Haloferax marinisediminis: one gene and its partners. The protein of the gene in region 3 binds, or shares a complex with, the protein of the main gene of each other region. Links are inferred from orthologs where the notes say so. Each region holds a gene or a part of one and is shown on either strand. Other genes may lie near its edges.

Region 1 (2,959 bases), 1.3 Mb from region 3 along the record:
TCCACCGCGTCGTTTTCGTTGTCGCTCATACTGCGTCGTCCGCGATGCGGATGAGTTCGTTCAGCTTGGCAGTTCGCTCGCCTTGCACCGTGCCGGTCTTGATGAACGGCGCGTCGGTGGCGACGGCGAGGTGTGCGATGGTCGTGTCTTCCGTCTCACCAGAGCGGTGAGAGATGACAGCGTCCATCCCGTTACGGGAGGCGAGTTCGACGGCGTCGAACGCGTCGGACAGCGTCCCGATCTGGTTCGGTTTGATGAGGATGGAGTTCGCGGCACCCACGTCGATACCTTCCTGCAGGCGGTCGACGTTGGTGACAAAGAGGTCGTCACCGCAGATCAGCGTGCGGTCTCCCACACGGTCGGTGAGTTCCGCGAAGCCCTCGTAGTCGTTCTCGTCGAGGGGGTCTTCGACGTAGACGAGGTCGTACTCGTCGACCATTTCGGCGACGTAGTCGATCTGCTCGTCCGTCGTCTTCGTCTCGTCGCCGTAGTGGTAGACACCATCTTCGAACATCTCGGACGCGGCGATGTCGAGACCGAAGCGAATCTCGAAGCCGAGTTCGTCCTCGACGTCGGAGACTGCTTCTTCCATAATCTCGAACGCTTCGGCGTCGGAGACTGCTGGTGCCCACGCACCCTCGTCGCCCTTCGCGGCGGGCACACCACGCTCGTCGAGAATCTCGGACGCGCGGGCGTGGACCTTCGCGTTGGCGAAGACGGCTTCGGAGACGCTCGGCGCACCGACTGGTGCGGCGAGGAACTCCTGGATGTTCGTGGCTTCCTTGGCGTGTTCACCGCCACCGATGACGTTACCGAGTGGCGTCGGGAAGTTGTCCCCACGGAACGCGCCGCCGAGGTGCTGGTACAGGGGTGCACCGAGCACGTCGGCGCCGGCCTTCGCGGCCGCCATCGAGATGGCGACGGCGCTGTTGGCGCCAATCTCCGAGAAGTTCTCGGTACCGTCTGCTGCTCGCAGTGCCGCATCGACTTCACGCTGGTCACCCGCGTAGACTTCGTCTACGAGACGGGGAACGGCGTGGCGTCGGGCCGCTGCGATTGCTTCGGTCGGCGGCAGTTCGATCGCTTCGTACTCGCCAGTGGATGCACCACTCGGGGCCGCAGCACGACCGAACCCACCGGATTCGGTGAGCACGTCGGCTTCGACCGTCGGGTTGCCACGGGAGTCGAGCACGCGGCGCAGTGAGACTGATGTGATTCGAGTCATGTTGTCACTTACCCTCTCGTTTCACGGTGAACGGAAGGACACCTGCATCGTACTCCTCAGCGGCGATGAGTATCGGTTCGGTCTGCTCAGTCTCCACGAGCACGGGTGCTCCGTAGGAGACCTGCAGCGCTCGCGCGCCGAGGATGCGGGCTTTCTCGTACCGATTGTACCGTTGTATCATTGGTAGGGTGACACGACGTCCACGAGGTCTTTGTGCGATACCATCATCCGCCGGCAGCAGGCACGAGTGACCCCGAGGTCGTCGAGGACTTCTGCAGGGTCCTCGTCACCCTCGCGAGCACGGGCCTGGAATTCATCCCAGTGTTCGCCAATCACCTTGCCGCAGGTGAAACACCGGACGGGAATCATCATGGTTAGATCACCTCAGCGGTAGGACTTCTGGTAGCGAGCGCGTGCGCCCGGTCCGCCCCACTTCTTGGGTTCGGACTGGCGAACGTCGTTGACCAGCAGCGAGCGGTCGAACTCCATGTACGCGTCGCGAAGTTCCGCGTCGTTCAGGTGCTGCACCAGCCCACGAGCGAGCGCGGTGCGGACTGCGTCGGCCTGACCGGCCACGCCGCCCCCGTTGACGCGCACGTCGATGTCGACCTGCGAGCGGAGGTCCTCACCTGCGATGCGGAACGGTTCCAGCATCTTCAGGCGGGCCATCTCCGGCTCGACCAGCTCGACCGGCTGGGAGTTGATACGGACTCGACCTTCACCGTCGCGCACGGTTGCGCGGGCGATGGCGGTCTTCTTCTTCCCGGACGTGTTGGTTACCATGTGACGTTAGCACCCAGCTTCTCGGAGACCTCTCCGAGCGAGATGAACTTGATGTTCGAAAGTCGGTCCAGCGAGGTCTCGTCGAGCATCTCGCCGTCTTCGTCGAACGGGTTGCCGACGTAGACGCGGATGTTCGAGAACGCCTCGCGTCCTCGGGGCTTCTTGTACGGAACCATCCCGCGGATGGCGCGCTTGAAGATGCGGTCGGGACGCTTCGGGTAGTACGGACCCTGGTCCGAACCAACGTCGGCGCGCTTGCGGTAGACGCTCATGACGTCATCTTCGGAACCGGTGATGACGGCGTCTTCCGCGTTGATGACGGCGACCTTCTCGCCTGCGAGGGCGCGCTGAGCGACCTCCGAGGCGACGCGGCCCATGATGCAGTTCTTCGCGTCGACGACGACGTCGGCGTCGAATTCTGCGAGGCTCATCGGATCACCCGCACGTTGGACCCTTCGGGGTTCTGTTCAGCAATCTGTTCGAGCGTCACGACGTCGCCAACCTGCTCGATCTTCGTTCGAGCGGTGGACGAGAAGTCCACAGCAGCGACTGTGACGTTTTTCTGCAGCACACCGCTACCCAGCACCTTGCCGGGCACGACGACGGTTTCGTCTTCTCGAGCGTATCGTTCGATACGGCTCAGGTTGACTTCCGCGTGGGTGCGCCGTGGCTTTTCGAGACGGTCCGCGACATCCTGCCAGACGTTGGCACCGGACTCACGCGAGACCGCCTTCAGCTCGGCGATGAGACTGTTGAGTCTCGGGTTCGTCTTACTCATTGTCTACCTCCAGAGAGAAAGCGGAGTGCAGGGAGCAGGATTTGAACCTGCGGACTCCTATGAGACAGCGCCCTGAACGCTGCGCCGTTGGCCAGACTTGGCTATCCCTGCAAGCATTCCGCTGTACTTCATGCCCCGTAAAAACACCTTCGGTCCGACCCGGTGCCGTGACA
Region 2 (2,886 bases), 560 kb from region 3 along the record:
CGTCGGGGTCGTCCGTCTCGAAAACCGCTGCGCTCGCGGCCCAAGCAGTACCTTCGATTCCGAGAATGCGCATCGAGAGTCGGTTGAAAACGGCGATTCGAAGCCGAGTTTAGGCCTCTTCGGCCTCGACTTCGGCGTCGGTAATCTTGTTGCGTTCGAGCATGTGTTCCTGTTCGACGTCGCGGGCGAACTCGGGGCTCTCGTAGACCTTCGCGTAGCCAGCGGTCTTGCGCATGCCGAACTTCGTGTCGAGTTCGTGGACGACGACTTCGTCAGAGTCCTTGTTCAGCTTGGCCGCGAGAGAGTCGCGAACCGACAGACGGGAGGGCGTCGCTTCCTCGTGGACGATCTCGAAGCGAACGTCCGAGCGGTGCAACATGGGGTTCTCCTCCTCGGAGATGATTTCGATTTCCATGGTTAGTTACCCGTAATTGCCCGCGAAGCAAGTAAAAGGATTTCGAAGGGAGAGGAGAGTCCGCTAGTCAGGCCTCGATAGGGGCAAGAACCGTCTCGGTATCGCCGTCGAATTGGAAGAGCAGGTCGCGCATCTCCGTCTTGGCCGCCTCGTCGACGGTGATGCGGACCATTCCCTCGTCTGGTTGGCCGTACACGACAGTCGACCCGAGTGGTGCGGCGAGAACCGCAGGAAGCGTCGCGAGGTCCTCTTCGCCGTCGACGAGGAGGGTCGTCGGTCCGTCTGCGGCGAGTGCGTCGACGAGTGCCGCGACGAGGTCACGCGAAATCGTGCCCGGTTCGTTGGTGACCTCGACGAGGCGACCCGTCTCGACCGCGCGACGAATCTCGTCGCTGACGGCCTCTCGCTTGGTCTTGCCGTCGACGACTGCGACGTCCGGCGGTCGCTCGGCGCGACGGAGGTAGAAGGTGACGACGTCGCCGACGGCGACGAGTGGTGCGTTCGTCTCCTCGCTCGATGCGTCTGCGAGGAGTGCCTCGGCGTCCGTGTAGACGGGGCCGAACGGCTCTTTGAACGCTGCGCGGAGCGCCGTCGGCAGGGTGAGCATTCTCAGCGGACCTTGAGGGCGTAACCGCCGGGTTCGGTGACTTTCATCTCCGTGGCGATTTCGCTCTGTTCGGGGTGGGTGATGACGACGTAGCCCGCCCAGTCTTCGGTGAGACTGCTCGACCCGCAGTTCTCACACGTCTGTTTGTCGGGTTCGTTGACGAAGTGACACTCTCGGCAGGCGAGGCGCTTCTTCGCCATCAGTTACCCTCCGCCGAGGCCTCGCTCTGCTGGCGCTTCTTCTCGAGCCAGCCGTGCTTGCCGAGCCCCGGCTGTTTCGCGGTGAGGCCAATCTTCGAGTCGCGCGGGTTGCGCTCGTCGATACTCTTCGTGACGATGCGGGCGCGGACCTCGTCGTCCACGGCGAGCGTCTGGTTGGACTCGGTCGACGCGAGCTGCTGGTTCTCGCCGTCGTAGGCGAGGTATTCGTCGGAAATCTGCGAGACGTGGAGCAGTCCGTCGACCGGTCCGATGCCGACGAAGGCACCGAACTCGACGACTTCGACCACGATCCCGTCGACGACCTCCTGCATGTCTGGGTCGTAGGTGATCGCGTCGAACTCGGCTTCGTAGTAGACGCCGGGGCGGTTGGGCAACACGGTGCCCTCACCGATGTCGTGGACGTTCACGACGCTCACGACGCTTCCAACGTCTTCGTCCATCCGTCCTTCCAGTTTGTCCTGCAACAGTCGCTTGACCCGCTCGGGCGTCACATCGCCCAGGTGGCGTGGCGGGACTTCGACTGTGTCTTTGAGTCGTACCCGTTTGTACATAGTTTCGTTAAGGTTCCGTGACCGCCAGTGTGGCGTGCCCCCGGATGCCGATGACGGGAATCCCGCATTCGAGCACCCTGTCACGGAGGGGCTTGTCGTTCGTGACGACGTAGTCCGTCTCGCCCGATTCGGCGAGTTCGACGATTGCGTCGTCGGCGTACGATTCCTCGGTTTCGACCGCACGGCACCGAGTCGCTAGGTCCACACCCACGCTCGCGGCGATGGCCTCGGTCCCGCCGCCCGTCGAGAGCTTCTCCAGCTCGTCGAGGACGGCCGTGGGGACGACGAGGTCCGCGTCGGCCGCGAGTAACCGGTCGAGTTCGTCGAACACGCGAACGTCGAGTTCGACCGGCATCATGAGTGCGTTCGTGTCCATAACGACTACGGTGGCGGTCACGTCACTTGAGCGTCCCGATACCGATGAGGCGCCAGCGAGCGCCAACACGACGGTTGATTGCTATCTTCGCACCCTCTGCCGCACAGACTGGGCGCTTGAGCTTAACTTCTGCCTCGCCGCTGCGCGCACTCGTCACCGCACCGACGGTGGTCGCGGTGCCGACGGTGAGCATCAGCGGTTCGCCAGTCGAAATCTCGTCGACGCTGTCGTCTTCGCTGCCGACGACGCGGTCGAGCAGGTCCACGTCCATCGTGAACTCCTCGCGCGTCGGTGGGAGCGTGCCGGGCTTGCCGGCGACCTGTCCTGCGAGCGCGTCACCTTTCGTGACACTCGGGTCGAGGCCGGTTCCGACACCACAGAGACCACCGGGCTGGACTTCGTCGACCATGTTGCCGCCCGCTTGCAGCGACCGAATCTCGGTCGTGATGGAGCGCCACTCGGTCTGGCCTTCTTCGTCGACTTCGCGGCCGGGACGGAGTTCGAGTTCGTCGCCCTCTTCGAGTTTCCCGGCGACGACGCTGCCGCCGATGACGCCGCCCATGAGACCCTCCCAGGTCGTCCCCGGGCGGTTGATGTCGAAGCTGCGTGCGACGAACATTCGGCTGTCTTCGGTCTCGTCGCGGTCCGGGGTCGGGATGTTCTCCTCGATTGCCTCGATGAGAACGTCGAGGTTGACCTCTTGCTGGGCGCTGATG
Region 3 (2,998 bases):
GTCCTCGTCGTCAGGGTCCGGCTGCATCGCGGAGGCGATGCGCTCGGAGAAGTCGCCGGCGAGCACGTTCTGGACCTCGTAGTAGGTCGTCGGCTTCTCGTGTTTGATGTCGTGCTGTGGGGAACTACAGTGGGGACAGCGGTGGGCCTTGCGGGCCTGCCGAACTGCCGACTTCATCACGTCGCTCCAGTCGTCGCCGAGTTCCTTCGTCCGCTTGAGGCTGTCTCGGTACTCGTCTGCTTCTTCCTGCGTGAGCGCGAGGCGGCCACACTCACGGCAGGTCGAACGGAGCAGGCGGCGGATGAGCTTCGTGAAGCCGACGTGGATGACGGGTGCGGCCAGTTCGATGTGACCGAAGTGCCCGTTACACGACCCGGAGTGCTGGCCGCAGGTGCGGCACTGCAGACCGGGGTCGATGACGCCCAGACGTGGGTCCATGAGACCCATGTCGATTGGGTAGCCGTCGTCGTCGTAGGTGTCCGCGGTGATGACCTTCGTCGCGGACATGTCTCGGTACGTCTCCGGGTCCATCAACCCGAACTGAATACTGCCGATTTCTTTGGGTGTCTGCATTGACATGTGTGGTTAGACCGCGTCCTTGAGCTCGATTCGTGGGCGAACACCGAGTGCCACCATCTCGTCGAGGAGCAACTTGAACGCGTAGCTGATGTCGATTTCGTGGATGTTGTCCTCGTCGCCGGTGACGGGGTCGTAGATACGGCGCTGGTCGCGGTCTTCGACGGCGACCATGCCGGTGTCGGCGGAGATGTACACCTTCTCCTTGTCGGAGGAGTCGAGCAGGCGCTCTTGCAGCACCATCGCGGCGCCGTGCCCGATGACGGTGTCACGCTCCATCTCCCCGAGACGAAGGCCACCTTCGCGGGCGCGACCTTCGGTCGGCTGGCGGGTAAGCACCTGCACGGGACCACGCGAACGGGCGTGCAGCTTGTTGCTCACCATGTGGTACAGCTTGTGGTAGAAGATGATGCCGACGAAGATTTCGGCCTCGATCTTCTCGCCGGTGACACCGGAGTACATGACCTCCTTCCCGGAGGACATGAAGCCGCGTTCTTCCAGCGCGGAGCGGAGTTCGTGTTCGTCTTCGCCCTGGAAGGCGGTCCCGTCGACGCGGCGTCCTTCGAGTGCGCCGACTTTGCCACCGAGCATCTCCAGCACGTGGCCGACCGTCATGCGCGACGGCAGTGCGTGCGGGTTGAGAACGAGGTCAGGGACGACACCGTCGGCGGTGAAGGGCATGTCTTCCTGTGGTGCCAAGTGGCCCACGACACCCTTCTGTCCGTGGCGGGATGCGAACTTGTCACCGAGCTCCGGAACTCGCTGGTCACGAACGGAGACCTTGGCGAGTTTCGAGCCATCTTCGCCCTCCATGAGCGTGACGGTGTCGACGACACCGGACTCACCGGAGCGCATCGTGACAGACGTCTCGCGGCGCTTCTGCGGCGAGAGACCTGCCATGTCGTCGGGTTCTTCGAGGAACCGTGGCGGCGAGGTCTTGCCGAGGAGCACGGAGTTCTCGTCGACGACCGTCTCGGGGTTGACGAGACCGTCTTCGTCGAGGTGCGAGTAGGCGTCTTCACCGCGTGCGCCACGCACGTCCTGCGACGGAATCTCGAAGCGGTCTTCCTGTCCACCGGGGTAGCGACGCTCTTCGCCTTCGTAGGTCCGGAAGAAGTGCGAGCGAGCGAGGGCACGTTCGACAGAGCCCTTGTTCATGACGAGTGCGTCCTCGATGTTGAACCCCTCGTAGGACATCACGGCCACGACGAAGTTCTGTGCAGCCGGGCGCTCGTCGAACCCAATCTGCTCCGTGGTCTGGGTCTTGACCATCGAGAGCTGTGGGTAGTGCATGAGGTGCTGGCGGGTGTCCGGGCGGATACGGTAGTTCGCGGCCGGAATCCCCAGCGACTGCTTCATCATCCCTGCACCCATCGTAATACGCGGCGAGGCGTTGTGTTCCGGGTACGGAATCATCCCGGCACCGATACCGAAGATGAGCTGTGGGTCGATTTCGAGGTGGGTGTGGTCTTCGTTGAGTTCGTCTTCGTCGACGCCGACGTAGATGTCCTCTTCTTCCTCGGCGTCGATGAACTCGACGAGTCCACGGTCGACGAGGTCCTCGAAGTCGAGTTCGTCGTTTTCGAGTGCTTCGACGTGTTCGTCCGTGAGCAGCGGTTCACCGTCTTCGACGACGATGAGGGGACGACGGGCACGCCCGGCGTCCGCGTTGATGATCACTTCGCGGGTGCGCTCCTTGACGGAGACGTTCACCATCTGGCTGACGTCGCCGCGGCGACGTGCCTCGCGAATCTGCGCTGCGAGTTGGTTGGGGTCGGGGTGCGTCCCGACGAGACTACCGTTGACGTATACTTTCGCTTCTCGCTGTGCCTGAGCCATGTTAGTCGTCTGCAGGTGTGGGGTCGATGCTGTCGATGCCGGGGATACCCTCGACACCCATCGACGCAAGTTCTCGTTTCAGTGCCTGTTCGTCTTCGACGTTCTGAGAGAGCTCCATCGCCTGCGCGAAGTTCTTCACCAGACCACAGTTCGGCCCTTCTGGCGTCTCAGACGGGCAGATGCGACCCCACTGGGTCGCGTGCAGGTCGCGTGCCTCGAAGTGAGGCTGCGACCGCGAAAGCGGACTGCGAAGGCGGCGCAGGTGAGACAGCACACCCATGTAGTCGGTGCGGTCGACGAGCTGGGAGACGCCGGAGCGGCCACCAACCCAGTTCCCCGTCGCGATGGGGTGTTCGAGACGTTCGGTGAGAACGTCAGACCGAACCACGGTGTTGACCGTGAGATTACGGTTACGCATGTTCGCACGCTCGAGCTGGTACTTCACGTCGCGTGCGAGCTTGTTGAGCGCCGTCCGGAACAGGTCCTTCATCAGGTCGCCGGACACCTTGAGGCGCTTGTTGGCGTAGTGGTCTTTGTCGTCGGACTCGCGGCGCTGGAGTGCGAGTTCGAAACACGCCTCGGC
Region 4 (2,893 bases), 1.3 Mb from region 3 along the record:
TCGTCGACCTCGTAGTCCGGCGCACGCGGCGTCACGCGGACGATGGCGCTCTGGACAGCGGGTTTGGGGGCGAAAGCTTCACGAGGAACGATTTCACAGACGTCGACCTCGCCGTAGTGTTGTGCGCTCACCGAGAGGCGGCCGTACTCGGACGTTCCCGAGTCGGCGGCCATCCGCTCGCCGAACTCTTTCTGGAACATGAGCACGAGCGGTTTTCCTCGCGGGAGGAGACGGAACGATATCTCCGAGGAGATGCCGTACGGGAGGTTCGAGACACACGCCGTGAACTCGGGGAGGTCCACCTCGAGTGCGTCGCCTTCGATGACCGTGAGGCGACCCGCCTCGACTTCGTCGGCGAACTCACGGCGGAGATGCGCCGCGAACGTCCCGTCCTGTTCGACGACGGTCACACGGTCTGCGACGTCGAGGAGTCGGTCGGTCAGGACGCCCGGTCCACCACCGATTTCGAGGATGTGAGATTTGTCTGTGTCCTCGGGGAGATACGTCGGGATTCGGTCGACGACGCGGTCGTCGACGAGGAAGTGCTGGTCTCGGTCGGGGTCACCGCGGACGCCTGCCCGGCGGATGAGCGCGTCCGGGTCGCGTGTGCCGGCCGCGCGAGCCTGTTCGCTTCCGTCGCTCGTCATTGCCAGAGGTAGCGTGTGCGGCCGGGTAAAACTCCCGTTCCACTTATTGGTCGTTTCGAACGAACGTCTTGTACTTCACGTCGTCGTCGTGGAGTTCGTCGAGGATGCGCTCGACGATGACCTCTTTCGGATGGTGAAGCCCGGAGACGCGCTCGTGGAGGTCGTCGAACGACTCGAACGGGCCGTAGCGCTTCCGCTCTTCGAGAATCTTGTCCCGCAGCTTCTTGCCGATACCGGGGAGCAAGTTGAGTTGGTGGAGGCGAAGCGTAATCGGTTGGGCCTCGTTGTAGAAGTTCACGAAGCGTGCTTCGTCGGCGTCGACAATGTCCTGGACGACGTACTCTAATTCGGAGTCCGCCGTATTCGAGAGGTCACCGTACGACAACCGCTCGACGTTCTGGACGACTTCGCGGTCTGCAACTGGCGCGACGACGACGCGGTCGCCGATGCTCACGTCCGCGTCTTCAGCCAGCGTCAACTCGAGGAGACGGAAGTTCGACTCGTCGAGCGCGTAGGCGATGGGCTCTGCGTCGAACCGTCGTCGGCCATCATTTTGACGCCCGTGCCGGAGCACGTCGAGCAACACGGCGTACTCGACCGTTGCGTCGGCGTCGCCGCTCTCCGAAGCTGTCATGTCAGTAGATACGACGAGGCTATATTTAAATAGTTGGCCGCGCCGTCGCCCGTTCAGACGTACTTGGCGACGACGTTGAGAATCTCGTCGAGTTCGTCGCCAGAGAGTGCGTACCGTTGCTGGGCGAACACCGCACGCAGTTCGTCGCGGGACTCCGGCAGGAGGTCCGCGATTTTGATTGCGGTGGGGGCGTCGACTTTCTCAAGTTCGGCGAGCTCCTCGACGAGTTCGCGAGATTCCTCGGGGTCGAGGTGGGCGAACCGGTTGACGTGCTCGATTGCACGCGCCAGCTCGTAGCGCATCTCGCGCTCTTCGTCGGCAGCGCGTTCCGCCTCAACCTCGGCGAGGAGTTCTTTGACCTCAGACGTGGTCAGGTACTCCTCGTCGAGCTTTTCTTTGAAGATGGTCATCGCTTACTGCTGGGCGCGCAGGTGAGCGGGCCGGACGATAACCAGCTTCTCTTTGCCACCGTCGTTGATCTGGACCTTGAACGCACGGCCCTGTTTCCCGACGACCTCACCGGTGAGGCCGTTGAAGCGCGGGTGGAACCGTCCCTCGCGCACGCTCGGGTCGAGGTTGAGATGAACCTTCTGACCCTCGTCGAATTCGGCGATAGAGCGCTGCGGCGGCGAAGTACCGCGCTCGCGCGGCTTGTTCGAGAGCTTTCCTCGCGTCCCCTTCATTGGACCATTGGAGCTCGGCATAGTCGTGAGAACGAGTACTTGCGTCGCCATTATAAATTGCACGTTACGAACCGCGCGTGTGCATCTCCCGCGTGGTCGCGGCGGAGGGACGGACTTAACCCGAGTCGGTGCGGGGGTTCGCGTATGACCGAAGACGAGCGACGCATCGAGACGCGCGCCATCCACGCTGGGCAGGAGCCCGACGAGGAGACGGGCGCGCTCATGACGCCAATCTACGCGAACTCCACGTACGTACAGGACGGCCCTGGCGACCACCGTGGCTACGAATACTCTCGGACGGGGAATCCGACGCGGACCGACCTCGAAACGAATCTCGCGGCGCTCGAAGGCGGCTCGTACGGCCGGGCGTTCTCCTCGGGGATGGGTGCAATCAACACCGTCCTCAACCTGCTCGAAGCGGGCGACCACGTCGTCGCCGGCAACGACGTCTATGGGGGAACACACCGCATCTTCACGCAGGTCTACGAGAAGTACGACCTCGAATTCGACTTCGTCGAGACGACCGACCACGACGCCGTCCGCGACGCTGTCCGCGACGAGACGGAACTCGTGTGGGTCGAGACGCCGACGAACCCCCTCATGCGCGTCAACGACATCGAAGCGCTGGCCGACATCGCCCACGAAGCCGATGCGCTCTGCGCCGTCGACAACACCTTCGCGACGCCGTACCTCCAGCGCCCGCTCGAACACGGTGCCGACATCGTCTCGCACTCGCTGACGAAGTACCTCGGTGGCCACTCCGACATCGTCGGTGGCGCGCTCGTCACCGACGACGAGGAGCTCGACGAGGAGATTGGCTTCTACCAGAACTCCGTGGGTGCGACGCCCTCGCCGTTCGACTGCTTCCTCGTCCTCCGTGGGACGAAGACGCTGCCCGTCCGCATGGACCGTCACTGCGACAACGCCCG
Region 5 (2,834 bases), 1.3 Mb from region 3 along the record:
GTAGTCTTCGACCGGGATGAGCAGGTCGGCGTCTTCGTCGGGCATGACGTCCTCGTCGAAGGCCGGCTCAGGCTCTGCTTCTTCGGCCTCGGCGGCCTCGTCGGCCGCCTCGGCGGTCTCTGCTGTCTCGTCTTCGGTGGCGGCCTCGTCGATGCCCGTCTCGGCGACCTCTTCGGTCTCCGTCTCGGGTTCCTCGTCGGCGACCTCCACCGCGTCGTTTTCGTTGTCGCTCATACTGCGTCGTCCGCGATGCGGATGAGTTCGTTCAGCTTGGCAGTTCGCTCGCCTTGCACCGTGCCGGTCTTGATGAACGGCGCGTCGGTGGCGACGGCGAGGTGTGCGATGGTCGTGTCTTCCGTCTCACCAGAGCGGTGAGAGATGACAGCGTCCATCCCGTTACGGGAGGCGAGTTCGACGGCGTCGAACGCGTCGGACAGCGTCCCGATCTGGTTCGGTTTGATGAGGATGGAGTTCGCGGCACCCACGTCGATACCTTCCTGCAGGCGGTCGACGTTGGTGACAAAGAGGTCGTCACCGCAGATCAGCGTGCGGTCTCCCACACGGTCGGTGAGTTCCGCGAAGCCCTCGTAGTCGTTCTCGTCGAGGGGGTCTTCGACGTAGACGAGGTCGTACTCGTCGACCATTTCGGCGACGTAGTCGATCTGCTCGTCCGTCGTCTTCGTCTCGTCGCCGTAGTGGTAGACACCATCTTCGAACATCTCGGACGCGGCGATGTCGAGACCGAAGCGAATCTCGAAGCCGAGTTCGTCCTCGACGTCGGAGACTGCTTCTTCCATAATCTCGAACGCTTCGGCGTCGGAGACTGCTGGTGCCCACGCACCCTCGTCGCCCTTCGCGGCGGGCACACCACGCTCGTCGAGAATCTCGGACGCGCGGGCGTGGACCTTCGCGTTGGCGAAGACGGCTTCGGAGACGCTCGGCGCACCGACTGGTGCGGCGAGGAACTCCTGGATGTTCGTGGCTTCCTTGGCGTGTTCACCGCCACCGATGACGTTACCGAGTGGCGTCGGGAAGTTGTCCCCACGGAACGCGCCGCCGAGGTGCTGGTACAGGGGTGCACCGAGCACGTCGGCGCCGGCCTTCGCGGCCGCCATCGAGATGGCGACGGCGCTGTTGGCGCCAATCTCCGAGAAGTTCTCGGTACCGTCTGCTGCTCGCAGTGCCGCATCGACTTCACGCTGGTCACCCGCGTAGACTTCGTCTACGAGACGGGGAACGGCGTGGCGTCGGGCCGCTGCGATTGCTTCGGTCGGCGGCAGTTCGATCGCTTCGTACTCGCCAGTGGATGCACCACTCGGGGCCGCAGCACGACCGAACCCACCGGATTCGGTGAGCACGTCGGCTTCGACCGTCGGGTTGCCACGGGAGTCGAGCACGCGGCGCAGTGAGACTGATGTGATTCGAGTCATGTTGTCACTTACCCTCTCGTTTCACGGTGAACGGAAGGACACCTGCATCGTACTCCTCAGCGGCGATGAGTATCGGTTCGGTCTGCTCAGTCTCCACGAGCACGGGTGCTCCGTAGGAGACCTGCAGCGCTCGCGCGCCGAGGATGCGGGCTTTCTCGTACCGATTGTACCGTTGTATCATTGGTAGGGTGACACGACGTCCACGAGGTCTTTGTGCGATACCATCATCCGCCGGCAGCAGGCACGAGTGACCCCGAGGTCGTCGAGGACTTCTGCAGGGTCCTCGTCACCCTCGCGAGCACGGGCCTGGAATTCATCCCAGTGTTCGCCAATCACCTTGCCGCAGGTGAAACACCGGACGGGAATCATCATGGTTAGATCACCTCAGCGGTAGGACTTCTGGTAGCGAGCGCGTGCGCCCGGTCCGCCCCACTTCTTGGGTTCGGACTGGCGAACGTCGTTGACCAGCAGCGAGCGGTCGAACTCCATGTACGCGTCGCGAAGTTCCGCGTCGTTCAGGTGCTGCACCAGCCCACGAGCGAGCGCGGTGCGGACTGCGTCGGCCTGACCGGCCACGCCGCCCCCGTTGACGCGCACGTCGATGTCGACCTGCGAGCGGAGGTCCTCACCTGCGATGCGGAACGGTTCCAGCATCTTCAGGCGGGCCATCTCCGGCTCGACCAGCTCGACCGGCTGGGAGTTGATACGGACTCGACCTTCACCGTCGCGCACGGTTGCGCGGGCGATGGCGGTCTTCTTCTTCCCGGACGTGTTGGTTACCATGTGACGTTAGCACCCAGCTTCTCGGAGACCTCTCCGAGCGAGATGAACTTGATGTTCGAAAGTCGGTCCAGCGAGGTCTCGTCGAGCATCTCGCCGTCTTCGTCGAACGGGTTGCCGACGTAGACGCGGATGTTCGAGAACGCCTCGCGTCCTCGGGGCTTCTTGTACGGAACCATCCCGCGGATGGCGCGCTTGAAGATGCGGTCGGGACGCTTCGGGTAGTACGGACCCTGGTCCGAACCAACGTCGGCGCGCTTGCGGTAGACGCTCATGACGTCATCTTCGGAACCGGTGATGACGGCGTCTTCCGCGTTGATGACGGCGACCTTCTCGCCTGCGAGGGCGCGCTGAGCGACCTCCGAGGCGACGCGGCCCATGATGCAGTTCTTCGCGTCGACGACGACGTCGGCGTCGAATTCTGCGAGGCTCATCGGATCACCCGCACGTTGGACCCTTCGGGGTTCTGTTCAGCAATCTGTTCGAGCGTCACGACGTCGCCAACCTGCTCGATCTTCGTTCGAGCGGTGGACGAGAAGTCCACAGCAGCGACTGTGACGTTTTTCTGCAGCACACCGCTACCCAGCACCTTGCCGGGCACGACGACGGTTTCGTCTTCTCGAG

The links.
Region 1: rpoB (region 3) and GJR98_RS08695 share a complex: the UniProt entries of both Methanocaldococcus jannaschii proteins name them as parts of the RNA polymerase complex. The link is inferred for Haloferax marinisediminis from one-to-one orthologs.
Region 2: rpoB (region 3) and GJR98_RS04645 share a complex: the UniProt entries of both Methanocaldococcus jannaschii proteins name them as parts of the RNA polymerase complex. The link is inferred for Haloferax marinisediminis from one-to-one orthologs.
Region 4: rpoB (region 3) and GJR98_RS08560 share a complex: the UniProt entries of both Methanocaldococcus jannaschii proteins name them as parts of the RNA polymerase complex. The link is inferred for Haloferax marinisediminis from one-to-one orthologs.
Region 5: rpoB (region 3) and GJR98_RS08690 share a complex: the UniProt entries of both Methanocaldococcus jannaschii proteins name them as parts of the RNA polymerase complex. The link is inferred for Haloferax marinisediminis from one-to-one orthologs.

What each region holds. Positions count from the first base shown.
Region 1 is NZ_WKJP01000001.1:1,669,235-1,672,193, forward strand. The notes cover bases 1-2,936. They hold GJR98_RS08695 (DNA-directed RNA polymerase subunit N), read right to left. Parts: upstream 1,598-2,936; coding sequence 1,403-1,597; downstream 1-1,402. Other genes in these bases: rpsB (30S ribosomal protein S2), read right to left, coding at 1-29; eno (phosphopyruvate hydratase), read right to left, coding at 26-1,225; GJR98_RS08690 (DNA-directed RNA polymerase subunit K), read right to left, coding at 1,230-1,406; GJR98_RS08700 (30S ribosomal protein S9), read right to left, coding at 1,610-2,008; GJR98_RS08705 (50S ribosomal protein L13), read right to left, coding at 2,002-2,439. UniProt on the Methanocaldococcus jannaschii protein: DNA-dependent RNA polymerase (RNAP) catalyzes the transcription of DNA into RNA using the four ribonucleoside triphosphates as substrates.
Region 2 is NZ_WKJP01000001.1:894,331-897,216, forward strand. The notes cover bases 9-2,871. They hold GJR98_RS04645 (DNA-directed RNA polymerase), read right to left. Parts: upstream 1,795-2,871; coding sequence 1,222-1,794; downstream 9-1,221. Other genes in these bases: GJR98_RS04625 (bifunctional N(6)-L-threonylcarbamoyladenine synthase/serine/threonine protein kinase), read right to left, coding at 9-73; GJR98_RS04630 (30S ribosomal protein S24e), read right to left, coding at 110-415; GJR98_RS04635 (GTP-dependent dephospho-CoA kinase family protein), read right to left, coding at 483-1,022; spt4 (transcription elongation factor subunit Spt4), read right to left, coding at 1,025-1,222; GJR98_RS04650 (DUF188 domain-containing protein), read right to left, coding at 1,802-2,170. Also shown: more of GJR98_RS04625, read right to left, coding at 1-8; more of GJR98_RS04655, read right to left, coding at 2,872-2,886. UniProt on the Methanocaldococcus jannaschii protein: DNA-dependent RNA polymerase (RNAP) catalyzes the transcription of DNA into RNA using the four ribonucleoside triphosphates as substrates.
Region 3 is NZ_WKJP01000001.1:334,931-337,928, forward strand. Bases 1-2,975 are described here. They hold rpoB (DNA-directed RNA polymerase subunit B), read right to left. Parts: upstream 2,416-2,975; coding sequence 586-2,415; downstream 1-585. Other genes in these bases: GJR98_RS01790 (DNA-directed RNA polymerase subunit A'), read right to left, coding at 1-573; GJR98_RS01800 (DNA-directed RNA polymerase subunit B''), read right to left, coding at 2,417-2,975. Also shown: more of GJR98_RS01800, read right to left, coding at 2,976-2,998. UniProt on the Methanocaldococcus jannaschii protein: DNA-dependent RNA polymerase (RNAP) catalyzes the transcription of DNA into RNA using the four ribonucleoside triphosphates as substrates. The Rpo2 subunit (Rpo2N and Rpo2C in this organism) is implicated in DNA promoter recognition and in nucleotide binding.
Region 4 is NZ_WKJP01000001.1:1,644,394-1,647,286, forward strand. What follows is about bases 14-2,883. They hold GJR98_RS08560 (RNA polymerase Rpb4 family protein), read right to left. Parts: upstream 1,692-2,883; coding sequence 1,335-1,691; downstream 14-1,334. Other genes in these bases: GJR98_RS08550 (16S ribosomal RNA methyltransferase A), read right to left, coding at 14-647; GJR98_RS08555 (DUF655 domain-containing protein), read right to left, coding at 691-1,281; GJR98_RS08565 (50S ribosomal protein L21e), read right to left, coding at 1,695-1,985; GJR98_RS08570 (cystathionine gamma-synthase), read left to right, coding at 2,109-2,883. In the rest of the region: more of GJR98_RS08550, read right to left, coding at 1-13; more of GJR98_RS08570, read left to right, coding at 2,884-2,893. UniProt on the Methanocaldococcus jannaschii protein: DNA-dependent RNA polymerase (RNAP) catalyzes the transcription of DNA into RNA using the four ribonucleoside triphosphates as substrates. This subunit is less well bound than the others.
Region 5 is NZ_WKJP01000001.1:1,669,030-1,671,863, forward strand. What follows is about bases 24-2,834. They hold GJR98_RS08690 (DNA-directed RNA polymerase subunit K), read right to left. Parts: upstream 1,612-2,834; coding sequence 1,435-1,611; downstream 24-1,434. Other genes in these bases: rpsB (30S ribosomal protein S2), read right to left, coding at 24-234; eno (phosphopyruvate hydratase), read right to left, coding at 231-1,430; GJR98_RS08695 (DNA-directed RNA polymerase subunit N), read right to left, coding at 1,608-1,802; GJR98_RS08700 (30S ribosomal protein S9), read right to left, coding at 1,815-2,213; GJR98_RS08705 (50S ribosomal protein L13), read right to left, coding at 2,207-2,644. Outside these bases: more of rpsB, read right to left, coding at 1-23. UniProt on the Methanocaldococcus jannaschii protein: DNA-dependent RNA polymerase (RNAP) catalyzes the transcription of DNA into RNA using the four ribonucleoside triphosphates as substrates.